3 regions of the Janibacter alkaliphilus genome follow, and region 1 is predicted to be linked to each of the others. Evidence: riboswitches for the same ligand, from Rfam matches in the RefSeq annotation. Region 1 holds a riboswitch; each other region holds the start of a gene.
What was found. Region 1 has a riboswitch for cobalamin ahead of BJY28_RS15160 (ABC transporter substrate-binding protein). Riboswitches for the same ligand answer to the same signal wherever they lie in the genome.
Positions count from the first base shown of each region.

Region 2: linked by a shared signal. The riboswitch ahead of BJY28_RS10485 (VWA domain-containing protein) and the one ahead of BJY28_RS15160 (ABC transporter substrate-binding protein) in region 1 are both predicted to bind cobalamin.
Region 3: linked by a shared signal. The riboswitch ahead of BJY28_RS10510 (energy-coupling factor ABC transporter permease) and the one ahead of BJY28_RS15160 (ABC transporter substrate-binding protein) in region 1 are both predicted to bind cobalamin.

Region 1 is NZ_JACBZX010000001.1:3,196,172-3,200,372, reverse strand. Features, by position in the region: gene ileS (isoleucine--tRNA ligase) at 1-1,993, shown strand, start outside; cobalamin riboswitch at 2,198-2,375, shown strand; gene BJY28_RS15160 (ABC transporter substrate-binding protein) at 2,419-3,426, shown strand; gene BJY28_RS15155 (FecCD family ABC transporter permease) at 3,423-4,201, shown strand, end outside.
Region 2 is NZ_JACBZX010000001.1:2,164,597-2,168,797, reverse strand. Features, by position in the region: gene cobM (precorrin-4 C(11)-methyltransferase) at 1-310, opposite strand, end outside; gene cbiE (precorrin-6y C5,15-methyltransferase (decarboxylating) subunit CbiE) at 307-1,626, opposite strand; adenosylcobalamin (AdoCbl) riboswitch at 1,812-1,903, shown strand; gene BJY28_RS10485 (VWA domain-containing protein) at 1,972-4,176, shown strand; gene cobO (cob(I)yrinic acid a,c-diamide adenosyltransferase) at 4,176-4,201, shown strand, end outside.
Region 3 is NZ_JACBZX010000001.1:2,169,343-2,173,543, forward strand. Features, by position in the region: gene BJY28_RS10500 (RidA family protein) at 1-299, opposite strand, end outside; gene BJY28_RS10505 (helix-turn-helix transcriptional regulator) at 403-1,398, shown strand; cobalamin riboswitch at 1,609-1,734, shown strand; gene BJY28_RS10510 (energy-coupling factor ABC transporter permease) at 1,771-2,460, shown strand; gene BJY28_RS10515 (energy-coupling factor ABC transporter substrate-binding protein) at 2,489-2,839, shown strand; gene cbiQ (cobalt ECF transporter T component CbiQ) at 2,843-3,598, shown strand; gene BJY28_RS10525 (energy-coupling factor ABC transporter ATP-binding protein) at 3,627-4,201, shown strand, end outside.

The DNA of each region.
Region 1 (4,201 bases):
CTACAAGGGCGTCGAGTCCTGGTTCGTCGAGGTCACCGCGGTCAAGGAGCGGATGCTGGCCGCCAACGAGCAGATCACCTGGGTGCCCGAGCACGTCAAGCACGGCCAGTTCGGCCGCTGGCTGGAGAACGCCCGGGACTGGTCGATCACCCGCAACCGCTTCTGGGGCTCGCCGGTGCCGGTGTGGGTCTCCGACGACCCGAACCACCCGCGCACCGACGTCTACGGCTCGTTCGCGGAGATCGAGCGCGACTTCGGCCGCCTGCCGCTGACCGCCGACGGCGAGCCGGACCTGCACCGCCCGTGGGTGGACGACCTGACCCGGCCCAACCCGGACGACCCGACCGGGCAGAGCACGATGCGCCGGGTCGAGGACGTGCTCGACGTCTGGTTCGACTCCGGGTCGATGAGCTACGCCCAGGTGCACTACCCCTTCGAGAACCAGGACTGGTTCGAGAGCCACTTCCCGGGCGACTTCATCGTCGAGTACATCGGGCAGACCCGGGGCTGGTTCTACACGCTGCACATCCTGGCCACCGCGCTCTTCGACCGGCCGGCCTTCTCCAGCTGCATCAGCCACGGGATCGTGCTGGGCAACGACGGGCAGAAGATGTCCAAGTCGCTGCGCAACTACCCGGACGTCTCGGAGGTCTTCGACCGGGACGGCGCCGACGCGATGCGCTGGTTCCTCATGTCCTCGCCGATCCTGCGCGGCGGCAACCTCGTCGTCACCGAGGAGGGCATCCGCGAAGGGGTGCGTCAGGTGCTCATCCCGCTGTGGAGCTCCTGGTACTTCTTCAGCCTCTACGCCAACGCGCTCGGCGGCCCGGACGGCCCCGGCTACGAGGCGCGCTTCAGCACGGACTCGCCGCACCTGCTGGACCGCTACCTGCTGGCGAAGCTGGGGGAGTACGTCGCGGACAGCCAGGCTCGCCAGGACGCCTACGACATCGCCGGCGCCTGCGAGGCCACCCGCGGCTTCACCGACGTGCTGACGAACTGGTACATCCGCCGCAGCCGGGAGCGGTTCTGGGCGGCCGACGGCGACGAGGCGGCGCGGGCCGAGGCCGAGCACGCCTGCAACACCCTCTACACCGCGCTGGAGACGCTGTGCCGGGTGGCCGCGCCGCTGCTGCCGCTGGTCACCGAGGAGGTCTGGCGCGGGTTGACCGGCGGGCGCTCGGTGCACCTGACCGACTGGCCGGACCCGCCCGACTACCCGGCCGACCACGAGCTGGTCGTCGCCATGGACACCGCCCGGCAGGTCTGCTCGGTCGCCTCCTCGCTGCGCAAGGCGCACCAGCTGCGCACCCGGCTGCCGCTGCGCGACCTCACCGTCGTCGTGCCCGGCGCGGCCGCGCTGGCCGAGCTCGGCACGGTGATCGCCGAGGAGGTCAACGTGCGCCAGGTCAGCCTGCTCGACCTCGACGACCCGGCCGCGGCCGGCTTCGGCGTCAGCGAGCGGCTCACCGTGCACGCCCGGGCGGCCGGGCCGCGGCTGGGCAAGCAGGTGCAGCAGGCCATCAAGGGCAGCAAGTCCGGCGACTGGTCGGTCGCCGACGACGGCACCGTCACCGCCGGCGGGATCACGCTCGTCGAGGGGGAGTACACCGTCGAGGCGGTCGCCGAGGACGACGGCTCCGGGGCGCGGGCGACCGCGGTGCTGCCCGGCGGCGGCTTCGTCGTCCTCGACACCGAGGTCACCGAGGAGCTCGCCGACGAGGGCCTGGCCCGCGACGTCGTCCGGGCCGTGCAGGACGCCCGCAAGCAGGCCGGGCTGGACGTCTCGGACCGGATCAGCCTCACCGTGACCGGCACGGGCCGGGTGTGGGAGGCGGTCGTCGCCCACCAGACGCTCGTGATGAACGAGACCCTGGCGGTCCAGTTCGGCTCGGCCGGCGACCTCGACGTGCTGCCGCTCGGCGACGGGGTTGTCCAGGCCGAGCTGGCCGGCGGCGAGACGGTGCGGGTGCGCCTGGACAAGCGCGCCTGACCCTCGCGCCCCGGGGATCGACAGTCCTAGGACTGTCGCCCTGGACCGCGCGCGCGGCCGGTCCGGGCAGACAATCCTAGGACTGTCGCCCGGGCGCGAGCGCGACCCGTCCTGGCGGACGTAAGCGGTCCTGGGGCGCTGGGAGACACGGGCGGTACCCAGGGGTGGCTGGCTCGGCCTCCTGCCGGGCGCGGTCTGAGCGAGCGCTATGCTCGCTGGGTCGGTCGCACGAGAGTGCCAGGGAATCCGGTGCGAACCCGGAGCTGACGCGCAGCGGTAAGAGGGACGTCCTCGGCACGACGCCACTGACCCGAAGGGGTCGGGAAGGCGCCGAGGGCGGTCGATCTCGAGTCCGAAGACCTGCCGACGCATGTCCATCCGTCGGTGAGCCTCGCGACCCAGGCTCCGAGAGAGAGAAGCCCTCTGTGCTGCCACGCACCGTGCTGCCACGCACCCCTGCCACCCTGCTGTCCCTGACCTGCGCGCTCGCCCTGGCCGGCTGCGCCGGTGCCCCCTCCGAGGGCGAGGACGGCTCGTCCTCGGACGCCTCGGCCCGATCCGTCACCTACACCAGCTGCGGCCAGGAGCGGACCCTGGACGAGGCGCCGACCGCTGCGGTCACCCTGAACCAGGGCGCCACCGAGGTCATGCTGGCGCTCGGCCTCGAGGACCGGATGGCCGGCACCGCCTACATCGACGACGGCGTCTCCTCGCGGTGGCAGGAGGCCTACGACAGCGTCCCGGTGCTGGCCGAGGAGTACCCCAGCCTGGAGCAGCTGCTCTCCGTCGAGCCCGACCTGGCCTACGCCTCCTACGGCAGCGCCTTCGCCGACGACGGGGTGGCCAGCGAGGATGAGCTGGAGCAGGACGGCATCGGCACCTACCTCAGCCCCTTCGGCTGCGGCGACGACGCGGAGCGGCCGGAGACCACCTTCGAGAACGTCTGGTCCGAGATCGAGACCGTCGGCACCATCTTCGGCGTCGAGGACACCGCCACCGAGCTCGTCGACGGCCAGCGCGAGCAGCTCGACGAGGTGCGCGAGCAGGCGAGCGGCGAGGGGACGGACATCCTCTGGTACGACTCCGGCGACGACACCCCCTTCGTCGGGGCCGGCGAAGGGGGCCCGCAGCTGCTGATCGACGCCGTGGGCGGCACCAACATCTTCGCCGACCTCGAGGGCGGCTGGGCGGACGGCTCGTGGGAGGACGTCGTGGACGCCGAGCCGGACGTCATCGTCGTCCCCGACGCGGCCTGGTCCAGCGCCGAGGAGAAGGTGGAGCACCTCGAGTCCGACCCGGTGCTCTCCGAGCTGGACGCGGTGCAGCAGGACCGGATCGTGGAGATCACCTACAGCCAGGCCACCCCGGGCGCGACCATGGTCGAGGGGGCGCAGAGCCTGTCCGACGGGCTCGCCGAGCTCGACGCCTCGTGACGCCGAGGGTGCGCGGGGCGGCCGTGCCGGCCGTCGTGCTCGCCCTGCTGCTGCTCGGCAGCGTCCTCGTCGCGGTCGGTCTCGGCTCGGTCCGGCTGCCGCCGGCCGACGTCGCCGCGGTGGTGCTGCGCCGGATGCACCTGGTCGCCGGCGACGGGGTGAGCGCCATCGACGACCGCATCGTGTGGCAGCTGCGGCTGCCCCGCGTCGTGGCCACCGCCGCGGTCGGGGCGGTGCTGGCCCTCTGCGGGGTGGTGCTGCAGGCCCTGACCCGCAACGACCTCGCCGACCCCTACCTGCTGGGCATCTCCAGCGGCGCTGCCGTCGGCGCGGTGCTCGTCCTCGTCTTCGGCGTCGGGCTCTCCAGCCTGGCGCTGCCGGCGGCGATGACGCTCGCCTCCTTCGTCGGCGGCCTGGTCGCCCTGGCCCTGGTGCTGGCCATGGCGACCGGCCGGGGCGGGGACCTGCCGCCCAGCCGCACGATCCTCGCCGGCGTCGCCGTCGCGCAGCTGGCCGGCGCCTTCACCTCGCTGGCGATCATGGTCTTCGGCGAGCGGGACCTCGCCCGGCAGGTGCTCAGCTGGACCCTCGGCTCCTTCGCCTCGGTGCGCTGGACGCAGGCGCTGGCGCTGCTCGTGCTCGGCCTCGTGGCGGTGCTCGTGCTGGTCGCGGCCGCCGGGGTGCTGGACGCCTTCGCCTTCGGCGACGTCTCGGCGCAGGCGCTGGGCATCCCGGTCACCCGGGCACGGTGGACGCTGCTCGTGCTCACCGCGCT
Region 2 (4,201 bases), 1.0 Mb from region 1:
AGGGCACCCCGGCAGCGTCCAGCCGGCGGGCCTGCTCGGCCATGGCGGAGTAGACGCTGGGGTCGCCGCTGCACAGCCGGGCGACGTCCTCGCCGGCCTCGTGGGCGGCGACCATCCGCGCGGTGATCGCGTCGAGGTTCATGCCCTGGGTGTCGACGAGGTCGGCTCCCGGTGGGCAGTGCGCCAGCACCGCTTCGTCGAGGTAGGTGCCGGCGTAGAGGCACACCGGGCTGGCCTGCAGCAGGCGCGTCGCGCGCACGGTGAGCAGGTCGGCGGCGCCGGGCCCGGCGCCGATGAAGTGGACGGTCATGCCTCTCCTTCGGTGATGCCGGACCGGGTGCGGACCGCGGCGAGCTGGACGACAGGGCGCGCCGGGGTCCACGACAGGTAGCGCCCCAGCGGCCGGGCGTGCTCGACCGACAGCCGGGTCAGCGCCCCGCCGGTGCGGCCGTGCAGCGCGACGAGCACGGCCTCGGTCTGCAGGGTCACGGCGTGCGCGACGAACCGGCCGCCGACCGGCAGCCGCGTCCACGCCTCGTCGGCCAGCTCCTCGGTGAGGCCCCCGCCGACGAAGACCGCGTCCGGGGCCGCGTCGCCGCCGTCCCCGAGCACGACGTCCAGCCCGTCGGCGAGGTCGGCGGTGAGCACGGTGAGCCGGGCCCCGACCCCGAGGTCGTCGGCGGTGGCACGGATCCGGGCCGCGCGCCCGGGGTCGCGCTCGACGCTGGTGCAGCGCGTCCGTGGCGCGGCCAGGCACCACTCGATGCCGACGGCACCGCTGCCGGCCCCGAGGTCCCACAGGTGGCCGCCGTCGGCCGGGCGCAGGTGGGCCAAGGCGCTGGCCCGCACGTCGCGCTTGGTGATCTGCCCGTCGCTGGCGAAGGTGGCCTCGGGTCGCCCGGGCACCGGCCCGAGCGCTGCGGCGGTCGTGGTCTCCGCGCCGCTCTCGTCGGCCGTACCGTCGGTGGATGCATCGTCGGGGGCGGCCTCGACGCAGCACAGCACGAGGTCGGGGGTGCGCGGCAGCTCCCACGTGCTGGCCCGGGAGCGGGCGCTCCCTTCGTCGTCACCGCCGAGGTGCCACCAGGCGGTCACCCGAGAAGCACCCCAGCCCCGGTCGGTGAGCAGCGCCGCCAGCTCGGCCGGCCCGCTGCCGTCGGAGAGGAGCACCACGAGGCGGGCGCCGGGCGCGAGGGAGGGCAGCACCCGACGCAGGTCCCGGCCGACGGTGGTGATCACCTCGACACGCTCGGCGGACCAGCCCATCCGTGCCCGGGCGAGGGTGTCGGAGGCCAGCGAGGGGTGGACCCTCACCTGGTCCGCGCCGAGCAGGTCGATGAGGGTGCTGGCGATCCCGGAGCGAAGGGGGTCGCCGCTGGCGAGCGCGACGACACCGGCGCCCGAGCGGCTGTCGGCGTCGGCGGGCTGGCCGAGCGAGGCGAGCAGGTCCGGCAGACCCTCGCGCAGCGGCCGCGGCCAGGTGCGTCGCTCGGCCGCGACGTGCTCGGGGAGCAGCGCCAGGTGCCGCTCGCCGCCGACGATCACCCTGGCCCCCTCGAGCAGCGCACGCTCGCCCGGCCCGAGAGCCTCCCAGCCCGCGGCGCTGATGCCCACGACGTCGATCACGGCGCCACTGTAGGCCGCCGACGAGACCGCGCCGCCCGAGGACGACCGTCGGTCGAGGTGTTCCGCGCCGCTCTGGCGGGCGTGGATCACCTCGACCCCACGCGTCACTCGCTGCGCGGCCACCCCCGGTCGCCTCCGCTCACGCTGCACGAGCCCGACCGACGGCGTGTGAGACCATGAGCGGCGACCCCAGGGCGAGGAATCCGGTGCGACTCCGGAGCGGTCCCGCCACTGTGAGACCCCACCGTCGGGGAGAGCCAGGACGTCGCCCGGGGTCACCCGCGCACGCGCCCGTGCCCGGGTCCCGACCACGCGGCGAGCGCGGACACTCGCTTCAGGAGCACGATGCAGCAGCGGACCCCGTACCCCTTCACGGCGATCGTCGGTGCCGACGACATGTCGCTGGCCCTCATCCTCACCTCGATCGCACCCGAGGTCGGTGGCGTCCTCGTGCGCGGCGAGAAGGGCACGGCGAAGTCGACGATGGTCCGCGCCCTCGCGGATGTGCTCCCCACCCAGCCGGTGATCGCCGGGTGCCGCTTCGGCTGCGACCCCTCGGCCCCGGAGCCGGACTGCCCGGACGGCCCGCACCAGAGCGAGAGCGCTGCCGCCCAGGAGCGCCCGGCCCGGCTGGTCGAGCTGCCCGTGGGCGCCACCGAGGACCGGGTGATCGGCTCGCTCGACCTGCGCAAGGCGCTCGGCGCCGGCGAGGCCGCCTTCGAGCCCGGGCTGCTGGCCACCGCGCACCGCGGCATCCTCTACGTCGACGAGGTCAACCTGCTCCACGACCACCTCGTCGACCTGCTCCTCGACGCCGCGGCGATGGGCCGCAACACCGTCGAGCGGGACGGGGTCTCGATCAGCCACCCGGCGCGGATCGTGCTCGTCGGCACGATGAACCCCGAGGAGGGCGAGCTGCGCCCGCAGCTGCTCGACCGCTTCGGGCTGACCGTCGAGGTCGCCGCCAGCCGCGAGCCCCGGGAGCGCACCGAGGTGGTGCGGCGCCGGCTCGCCTACGACGCCGACCCGGCCGCCTTCGCCCGGGACTACGCCGCGCAGCAGGCCGAGCTCACCGCGCGGATCGCCGCCACCCGCGACCGGCTGGACGAGGTGACCCTCGACGACCGGGCGCTGGCCACGGTCGCCCGGGTGTGCGCCGGCTTCGACGTCGACGGGATGCGTGCCGACATCGTCACCGCACGGACCGCTCGCGCGCACGCGGCGTGGCAGGGCCGCACCGAGGTGACCCGCGCCGACATCCGCGCCGCCGCGCTGCTGGCGCTGCCGCACCGCCGACGCCGCAACCCCTTCGACGCCCCGGGCCTGGACGAGGAGCTGCTCGACCAGCTGCTCGACGAGGAGCCGCCGGAGCCCCCGGACGGCGGCGGCGAGGACCCCACGGACGACAGCGGAGACGGTCCGGAGGACCAGGACGACACCCCCGACGGGGACGGCGACGTCGGCTCCCCGGAGCCCGGCCCGCAGGACCCGCAGGGCCACCCGGAGCCCTCCCACCAGCCCGATCCCAGCCGGGCCGAGCACCCCTCGACCGACCAGAGCGCACCCGACCAGGCGGACCAGCCCGCCGACGCGCCGGACAGCCCCGAGGCTCCCCCGGCCGCGGCACCCACGATCGGGGTCGCCGCCGCGGGCACCCCCTACCGGGCCCGCCGGTTCGCCGTCCGGGGCACCGGCAGCGGACGCAGCGGGCGCCGCAGCGCGGCCTACACCGAGTCCGGCCGCACCGTCGGCGTGCACGCCCCCGGCCACGAGCCGGCCGGCGCCAAGGTGCACCTGCTGGCCACGCTCACCGCGGGCGCCGCCCGCCGGGCCACCACCGGGACGGACGTGGGCGCCGCGTCAAGGTCCAGCGAAGGATCGGGGGCCGGTCTGCGGCTGCAGGCCGGCGACCTGCGCCACGCGGTGACCCGCGGCCGCGAGTCCAACCTCGTGCTGCTGGCCGTCGACGCCTCCGGCTCGATGGCCGCCCGCCGGCGGATGGACGAGGTCAAGACCGCCGTGCTCTCGCTGCTCATGGACGCCTACCAGCGGCGCGACCGGGTGGGGCTGATCACCTTCCGCGGGGAGGGTGCCGAGCTGGCGCTGCCGCCGACCACCTCGGTGGACGCCGCGGCCGCGCGGCTGGAGGACCTGCCGCACGGCGGCCGCACCCCGGTCGCCGAGGGCCTGCTCGAGGCAGCCCGGGTGATCGCCCGCGAACGCATCCGCGACCCCCGCCAGCGCGCCCTGCTGCTCGTGCTCACCGACGGCCGGGCCACCGCCGGCGAGGACGCCCTGGCGCGGTCCCGCCGCGTGGCCGACTCGTGGTCGCGCAGCGCCGCCGCCGACACCGACGTCGTCGTCATCGACTGCGAGACCGGTCGCTTCCGGATGGGTCTGGCGGCCGACCTGGCCCGCCGGATGCGCGCCGAGCACGTGCCGCTGGAGCAGGTCGCCGCCGGAGCGATCGTCGATGTCGTCGACGAGCACCGCGCGCGCCCCGACGGCACCGCCGGACCGCACCGCACCGACCGCAGGAGCGCCGCCTGATGCCCCAGGGACAGGTCCCCACCAC
Region 3 (4,201 bases), 1.0 Mb from region 1:
GCGAGACGCCCGGCCAGCACGCCGTAGTGCGGCATGAGCGCGTCGATGTCGGTGGCGTAGACGGTCAGCCGCACGAGGTTGCCCAGGCTCATCCCGGCGTCGGCGAGCACGGCCTCGAGGTTGTCCAGACTGAGCGCCAGCTGCCCGGCGGGGTCGCCCTCGTGCTGCGGCACCCCGTCGGGGTCCATCGCCGTCTGCCCGGAGCAGAAGAGGGTGCGGCGCTGCCCGCTGACCACCTCGCCCTGGTTGAAGCCCAGCTCCTGCGACCAGGTCACCGGGTTCACCGCGGTGCGTTCCATGCTCGTCTCCGATCCGTCCGTGGCCCACCGGTGCGGGCCATCGGGAGCAGCCTGCGGCCCATATGCGACACCTTGTGTCGGGTATCTCGCCTAGTCTCGCGCCATGCGTGCGGACCGGCTCGTCTCGCTCGTCCTGCTGCTGCGGCAGCGCGGGCTGACCAGCGCGACGGCGCTCGCGGCCGAGCTCGAGGTGACCACCCGCACGATCCAGCGGGATGTCGAGGCGCTCTCGGCGGCGGGGGTGCCGGTCTACGCCGAGCGCGGCCCGCTCGGCGGGTACGCGCTGCTGCCCGGTTTCCGGGCCGAGCTCACCGGTCTCACCGACGACCAGGCGGTGGCGGTGCTCGCGGCCGGGTCGGGCCGTGCCCTCGGGCTCGGCGGGGCGCACGCCGCGGCGCTGCGCAAGGTCCTTGACGCGCTGCCCGAGGAGCGCCGCGGAGGGGCGCGGGAGGCCGCCCGCCGCATCCTCGTGGCGCCCGAGACCGACCTGCTGGCCCGGCCAGTGCTCCCGCCGGAGATCCCCGCCGAGGTGCTCGTCGAGGTCCGCCGCGCGGTGCTGGACGGCCGACAGCTGCGGCTGCGCTACGCCCGTCCTGGCCGGGCGGCGACCTGGCGCACCGTCGAGCCGGTCGGCCTCGTCGTCGCCGGCGAACGCAGCTATCTGCTGGCGACCGCGGCGGGGGAGGACCGGACCTACCGGCTGTCCCGGGTGCAGGCCGCCGAGGCGCTCGCCGAGCCGGCCGAACGGGCCGAGGAGATCGACCTCCCCGCGCTGTGGCGCGAGCGCAGCGAGCGCTTCCGGGGTGAGGACACCCTGACGGTGGTGGTGCGGGTGCGCGAGGAACGACGCGCCCAGCTGGTCGGGAGCGCGGTCGCGCTCGTCGCCGAGCGTCCGGACGGAGGCGACCGCATCGGTAGCCCCAGGGACGACCACGAGCAGTCCCCGGGGTGGACCACGCTGGAGCTGACCTTCCAGGACGAGCGGCACGCCGACTGGGCGCTGTGGCGGCTGGGCGACGAGGCCGAGGTGCTCTTGCCCGAGGCCCTGCGCGCCCGGCTGCGCGAGCGAGCGCTCCGTCTGGCCGCCGCCCTCGCCTGACCGGCCTCCGCCCTCGCCTGACCTGGTCGCCCGTGCTGCATCTCTCGGTGCTGGACCCGTAGCGCCCCCGAGATGCCGCGGACAGCCACGGCGGTCGAGGCAGGCATGCAGCACGGCGGACCACCTCGCGCAGGCTCGTGGCCGTGCGCAGCGCCCCGAGCGTCGGGTCGGAGGATCCCGCGCCGCCCGGCGACGCCTGGGCCCTGCGGACGGCACGCGCTACGCTGCGCTCGCCGACGTCGACCCGATGAGGAACCCGGTGAGAGTCCGGGACGGTCGCGCCACTGTGAGCGGGTCTTCCGCGAGTCAGGAACTCACCGACGCCCGGCATGTCACCCCGGGACGCGTCATCCCGGGAGAGAGTGAGTGCGCATGCACATCGCCGAGGGTTTCCTGCCACCGGTCCACGCCGCCGCGTGGACGGTCGTGGCCGCCCCCTTCGTCGTCCACGGCGCCCGCGCTGTCGTCAAGGTGGTGCGGGAGCAGCCGAACGCCCGCATCCTCCTCGGCGCCGCCGGCGCCTTCACCTTCGTCATGTCGGCGATCAAGCTGCCGTCGGTCACCGGCTCCAGCTCGCACCCGACCGGCACCGGGCTGGGCGCGATCCTCTTCCGGCCGCCGGTGATGGCGCTGCTGGGCACGATCGTCCTGCTCTTCCAGGCGCTGCTGCTCGCCCACGGCGGCCTGACCACCCTGGGCGCCAACGCCATCGCCATGGCCGTCGTCGGGCCCTGGGCCGGCTACGGCGTCTACCGGCTGCTCGCCGCCGCGCCGCTGAGCGTCAAGGTCTTCTGCGCGATGGCGGTGGCCAACCTCGCGACCTACGTCACCACCTCCACCCAGCTGGCGCTGGCCTTCCCCGAGGGCGGCTTCCTCGAGGCGTGGGGGCGCTTCCTCGGGGTCTTCGCGGTCACCCAGATCCCGCTGGCGATCGTCGAAGGGATCATCGGCGTCCTCGTCGTCAACGCCCTGCTCAGCTGGGCCCGCCCCGAGCTGCGTGACCTCGGCGTCGTCGGCGACCCGACGACCGCCCGGACCGGGGAGGAGGCCGCCCGTGCGTGACACCGACCCTGGGTGTGACACCACGCCCGTGCGCGAGACCAGGCCCCTGTCGAAGGGGGTCGTGTGGGCCCTGCTGGCCCTGGCCGCTCTCGTCGTGGCGATCGCCCTCGTCCTCGGCGCCCGCGCCGCGGCCGGCGAGGAGGAGCCCTTCGGCGGCACCGACGCCGCCGTTACCGAGCAGATCGAGGAGGACGGCCACGAGCCGTGGTTCGAGCCGATCATCGCGCCCGCCGGCGGCGAGATCGAGTCCGGTCTCTTCGCCCTGCAGGCCGGTCTGGGCGGCATCGTCCTCGGCTACGCCTTCGGCGTGCTGCGCGAGCGGCGCCTCCGCGGCGACGGGGACGTCGACGGTGCCGGGGACATGGACAGGGACGGCTAGGCCGTGCAGCTCGACGACGCTGCCTGGAGCAGCCCGTGGCGGCGCCGCTCGGTCGCCGAGAAGGCGCTGCTGTGCCTCGGGCTGCTCCTGGTCGCCGCGACCACCGGCTCCCCGGTGGTCGCGGCAGTCGTCGGGCTGCTGGTCACCGGGCTGGCCCTGCTGACCGCGATGGTGCCGCCCGGGCTGTGGTGGCGGGTGCTGCTCGGCCCGGCGGTCTTCGTCGCCGTCGGTGCGGTGACCGTCGCCCTCGACCTCGGCGCGGCCACCGGCAGCGACGTCTGGCGGCTGGGGCCGGTCGGCATGACCACCAGCGGCGTCGAGACCGCGCTGCTGGTCAGCCTGCGGGCGCTCGCCGCGACCAGCGCGATGCTGCTGCTCGCGGCCACCACCCCGATGGTCGAGGTGCTCTCCGCACTGCGCCGGGTGGGTGTGCCCGGGCCGGTGGTCGACGTCGCCGCGGTGATGTACCGGATGATCTTCGGGCTGCTGGAGGCCATGGCGGCGATCCGGGAGGCGCAGGCCGGCCGGCTCGGCTACGCCTCCGGACACGCCGCCCGCCGCTCCCTCGGGCAGCTCGTCGCCGCGGTCATGGTCCGTGCCTGGACCCGGGCTGCCCGGCTCGAGGACGGCCTCGCCGGACGCGGCGGGGTCGAGGCGGTGCCTATGGTGCCCGCCCGGCCGGTCTCGCTCCCCTTCGCGCTGGCCGCGGTCGTGCTCGTCACGGTGACCGGCGCGGCGTCGGTGCTGGTGGCGCTGTGAGGCCGCCGCAGGCGATGATGAGCCGGCCATGACCCACCGCCTCGGCTCCTGGAGCCCGCCCGACGACACCGATACCGCGCTCGCGGTCCGCGGCGTGCACGCCGGCCACCCCGGGGCGCCGGACGTCCTCGACTGCGTCAGCGCGAGCATCGGCGCCGGGGTGCGCACCGCACTGCTCGGGGCGAACGGCTCCGGCAAGACCACCCTGCTGCGGGTGCTCTCCGGGGTCCACCGGCCGACCGAGGGGCACGTCATCAGCGGCGGCGCGGTGCTGGCCCACGACCGGAGGGGCCTGACCGCGCACCGTCAGCGGGTGCAGCTCGTGCTGCAGGACCCCGACGACCAGCTCTTCAGCGCGGACGTGCGCTCCGACGTCGGCTACGGCCCGACCAACCTCGGTCTCGGCGCGGCCGAGGTCGCCGCCCGGGTGGACGAGGTGCTCGACCTGCTCGGCATCACCGACCTCGCCGACCGCCCGGTGCACCGGCTCAGCTACGGGCAGCGCAAGCGGGTGGCGATCGCCGGGGCGCTGGCCATGCAGCCGCAGGTGCTGCTGCTCGACGAGCCGACCGCCGGCCTCGACCCGGTCGGGGTGCAGGAGAT